Regions from separate parts of the Pseudomonas sp. EA_5y_Pfl2_R50 genome, predicted to be linked through region 2. Evidence: predicted binding sites of a transcription regulator. Region 2 holds the regulator's gene; the other holds the start of a gene.
The links. The regulator sigma-54, encoded in region 2, starts transcription at its own class of promoters, with help from an activator protein. The targets are predictions, from matches to a motif close to ANTGGCATNNANNTTGCTNT.
Positions count from the first base shown of each region.

Region 1: a site for sigma-54 is predicted at 1,240-1,259, ahead of AACY19_RS16240 (pilin). Genes of this name have one in related genera too.

Region 1 is NZ_CAXAPT010000008.1:264,321-266,520, forward strand. It holds gene pilB (type IV-A pilus assembly ATPase PilB) at 1-1,079, opposite strand, end outside; gene AACY19_RS16240 (pilin) at 1,306-1,728, shown strand; gene AACY19_RS16245 (BON domain-containing protein) at 2,027-2,200, shown strand, end outside.
Region 2 is NZ_CAXAPT010000004.1:188,552-190,751, reverse strand. It holds gene AACY19_RS08825 (RNA polymerase factor sigma-54) at 148-1,641, shown strand; gene hpf (ribosome hibernation-promoting factor, HPF/YfiA family) at 1,715-2,023, shown strand; gene ptsN (PTS IIA-like nitrogen regulatory protein PtsN) at 2,035-2,200, shown strand, end outside.

The DNA of each region.
Region 1 (2,200 bases), on a different contig from region 2:
TTGATTTCCACTGGGTCTTCGGCGGTGGAAATGTTGATGTCGACGGTGTTGAGGATATTCAGGCCGGTGTACAGCGACACGGTCTTGCCCGAGCCGGTGGGCCCGGTGACCAGAATCATCCCCTGCGGCTGCTTGAGCGCGGCCATGTACAGGTCTTTCTGCTCTGGCTCGTAGCCCAGGGCGTCGATGCCGATCTGCGCGCTGGACGGGTCGAGAATCCGAATCACCACTTTTTCGCCCCACAGCGTCGGCAGGGTGTTGACCCGGAAGTCGATCGACTTGTTTTTCGACAGGCGCATCTTGATCCGCCCGTCCTGGGGTTTGCGCCGTTCCGAGATATCCAGACTGGCCATGACTTTCAGGCGCGCGGCGATGCGCCCGGCCAGTTGGATCGGCGGTTTGGCCACCTCGCGCAGGATGCCGTCGGTGCGCACCCGCACCCGATAGTTTTTCTCGTAAGGCTCGAAGTGCAGGTCGGACGAACCGCTCTTGATCGCGTCGAGCAACATTTTGTGGACGAAGCGCACCACGGGCGCATCGTCAGCGTCGAGGCCGCCAATGGCGTCCTGTTTATTGTCGTCGATGGCTTCCACGTCGAGTCCGTCGAGGTCGACGTCGGCCATTTCCTCCAGGCCGGTGGCGTGGGTGTCGAAGAACTTCTCGATGGCGTCGGTGAGTTTGTCGTCCTCCACCAGAATCGCTTCGGTGCTCAGCCCGGTACTGAACTGAATGTCGTTGATCGCTTGATGATTGCTCGGGTCGGAAATCCCCACGAACAGCTTGTTGCCGCGCCGCCACAAGGGCAGGGCGTGATGCTGGCGCACCAGTTTTTCGCTGACCAGGTCTTTGGGCTGGGTTTCCTTGTCCAGGCAGTTGAGATCAAGGAACGCCATGCCGAAATGCTCACTGGCGATCTCGGCCACCTGCCAGCTCTTCACCATTTTGTTTTGCACCAGATAGCTGACCAGCGACAGCCGATTACGCTGGGCCTGTTGCCAGGCCTGCTGGGCGCTTTTTTCCGTCAGCAGTTCGGCCCGTACCAATTGCTTGGCCAGACCGCTCAGAGCGATGTCATTCATGGGGATTCCGCACGCTTGCAGTTCATGACTTATAGCCTAGTCAAGTGACAGCGCCAAACACGGCCGGTGCAGGTGACAAAAAGTGTCAGATAGTGCGGTTGCGGGTTGTAGGAAATGGCGTTATTAGCGCGTCGCGCCCAACAGGCGGGGCTTTGAAGGCGTTGGCATGGCCTATGCTCCTGATCTTTCAGATCATGAGATTTCGACTCATGCATGGAGCGTGTCTATGAAAAAACAACAGGGTTTCACTCTGATCGAGTTGCTGATCGTTGTGGCAATCATCGGGATTCTGGCGACCATCGCCCTGCCGCAGTATTCCAAATATCAGGCGCGCTCGAAGGTAACTGCCGGGCTGGCGGAAATCAGCGCAATGAAAGTGCCCTTCGAGGACACCATCAACCAGGGCACCAACCCGACGCTCGCCCTCGTGAAAGGTGACAATGCGACCACTACCTCCAACTGCGCGCTGACGGCTTCGGGTACTGCCGCTGATGGCGCGGGCACAATTGTCTGCACGATCGCCAACGCTCCAGCGCCCGTATTGGGCAAAACCATTACGTTGACCCGTACCGCTGCCAGCGGCTGGTCCTGCGGTACTACGGTATCCCCGGAATATTCGCCTAAAGGTTGCACTGCAAGCGGCACCTGATCTTCGCTGGATGCCGACAGAAATGCCCCGCACTGCGGGGCATTTTTCATTGTCGAGTGGCTAACAAAAGCTTCAATAATTTCAGCATGTTAGGAACTTTCCAAAAAACCGCAACTTGCATGCGATTTAAACCGGTGTCATGCAAATTGCATGATTTCGAAGATTTCGCGAATTGGTAACTTATTGATTTATAAGGGAATTAATCATTCTCGAAAGTTGGCACAGCGTTCGCAACTACCTCGGTAACCCTGCTGACAACACATTCAGCAGACTTTCCAGAAAAACAGGAGTTACTCGTATGAAGAAGTTCGCTATCACTGCCGCTGCTGCTACCGCGCTGACCCTGACCATGACCGGCGCTTTTGCACAAACCACCCAGGCTACTCAGGCTCCAATGATGCTGGCCGCCGGTGAAGTCACCGAAATGAAACAAGACACTTCCGATACCTGGATCACCACCAAAGTCAAAGCT
Region 2 (2,200 bases):
ATTCAAGCAGTATTTAATACGCTTAATTGTTACAGCGCTCTAGGCAAACACTTCAGTTTCAGGCATATAATTTGCTTAAGTTTGGCGCTCCGGCGCCCTGTAGTGGATGGCGCATAGCGCCGGCGAATAAGGTGTTAAGCCCCTGCCATGAAACCATCGCTAGTCTTGAGAATGGGCCAGCAGCTGACGATGACACCGCAGCTGCAACAGGCCATCCGCCTGCTCCAATTGTCGACCCTGGATCTGCAACAGGAAATCCAGGAGGCTCTGGAATCCAATCCGATGCTCGAACGCCAGGAAGAAGGCGACGACTTCGACAACTCCGATCCCATGGCCGACAACGCCGAACAGAAGCCTAATACAGAGATCCAGGAACCTTCCTACCAGGAAACCGCCCCGACGGTGGACAATCTCGAGGACGGCGAATGGAACGAACGCATCCCCAACGAGCTTCCGGTCGATACCGCCTGGGAAGACGTCTACCAGACCAGCGCCAGCAGCCTGCCCAGCAACGATGATGACGAGTGGGACTTCACCACCCGCACATCCGCCGGCGAAAGCCTGCAAAGTCACCTGCTGTGGCAACTCAATCTCGCACCGATGTCCGACACCGATCGCCTGATCGCCGTTACCCTGATTGATTGCATCAACAATCAGGGCTATCTCGATGAGACCCTCGGAGAGATCCTTGAGGCGTTCGATCCGGAACTGGACATCGAGCTGGACGAAATCGAAGCCGTCCTGCATCGCATCCAGCAGTTCGAACCCGCCGGCATCGGCGCTCGCAACCTCGGCGAATGCCTGCTGCTGCAATTGCGCCAGTTACCCGCCAAGACCCCTTGGCTGGCGGAGGCGAAGCGCCTGGTCAGCGATTACATCGACCTGCTCGGCGGCCGCGACTACAGCCAGCTGATGCGCCGCATGAAGCTCAAGGAAGACGAGCTGCGCCAGGTCATCGAACTGGTGCAGAGCCTCAACCCGCGCCCGGGTTCGCAAATCGAGTCCACCGAAGCCGAATACGTTGTCCCCGACGTTATCGTGCGCAAGGACAACGAGCGCTGGCTGGTCGAACTCAATCAGGAATCGGTGCCGCGTCTGCGCGTCAATGCCCAGTACGCCGGTTTCGTCCGCCGTGCCGACACCAGCGCCGACAACACCTTCATGCGCAACCAGTTGCAGGAAGCGCGCTGGTTCATCAAGAGCCTGCAGAGCCGCAACGAAACCCTGATGAAAGTAGCCACCCAGATCGTCGAGCATCAGCGCGGTTTTCTGGAGTACGGCGACGAAGCCATGAAGCCGCTGGTTCTGCACGACATCGCTGAAGCGGTGGGCATGCACGAATCGACGATTTCCCGGGTGACTACGCAGAAATTCATGCATACCCCGCGCGGTATTTATGAACTGAAATACTTTTTCTCCAGCCACGTCAGCACCTCCGAAGGCGGCGAATGCTCGTCCACGGCGATCCGCGCGATCATCAAAAAACTGGTTGCAGCGGAAAATCAGAAAAAGCCGTTGAGTGACAGCAAGATCGCTGGTTTACTGGAGGCACAAGGCATTCAGGTGGCTCGCCGCACCGTCGCCAAGTACCGCGAATCCCTCGGGATCGCGCCTTCGAGCGAACGCAAGCGGTTGATGTAAGCCACGTTACAGCGTTCCAGTGGCAGGCTCTTCGGCCTGCCGCTTTATGCACTGGCAACGAAGGAGAAGCTGTATGCAAGTCAACATCAGTGGACACCAACTGGAAGTGACCCAACCTCTGCGTTCCTATATCGAGGAAAAACTCCAGCGACTGGAGCGCCATTTCGACAAGATAACCAACGTGCAAGTCACGATGTGCGTCGAAAAGCTCAAGCAGAAAATCGAAGCCACCTTGCATATACCCGGCAGCGAAGTGGTCGCCAACGCAGAAGATACCGACATGTACGCTGCGATCGACGCACTGACCGACAAGCTGGATCGCCAACTCAAAAAGCATAAGGAAAAGACCCAGAGCCTCCTCCAGGGCGCAACCGGTCGATAACCCCCCATTCCATGATCCGACTTGAAAGCATCCTGACCCCCGGCCGTTCCATCGTGAACGTGCCGGGCGGCAGTAAAAAGAAAGCCCTCGAACAAATTGCCAACCTGATCGCCCGGGAAGTCCCGGATCTGGAGATGCAAGATGTCTTCGAAGCGCTGGTTGCCCGTGAAAAACTCG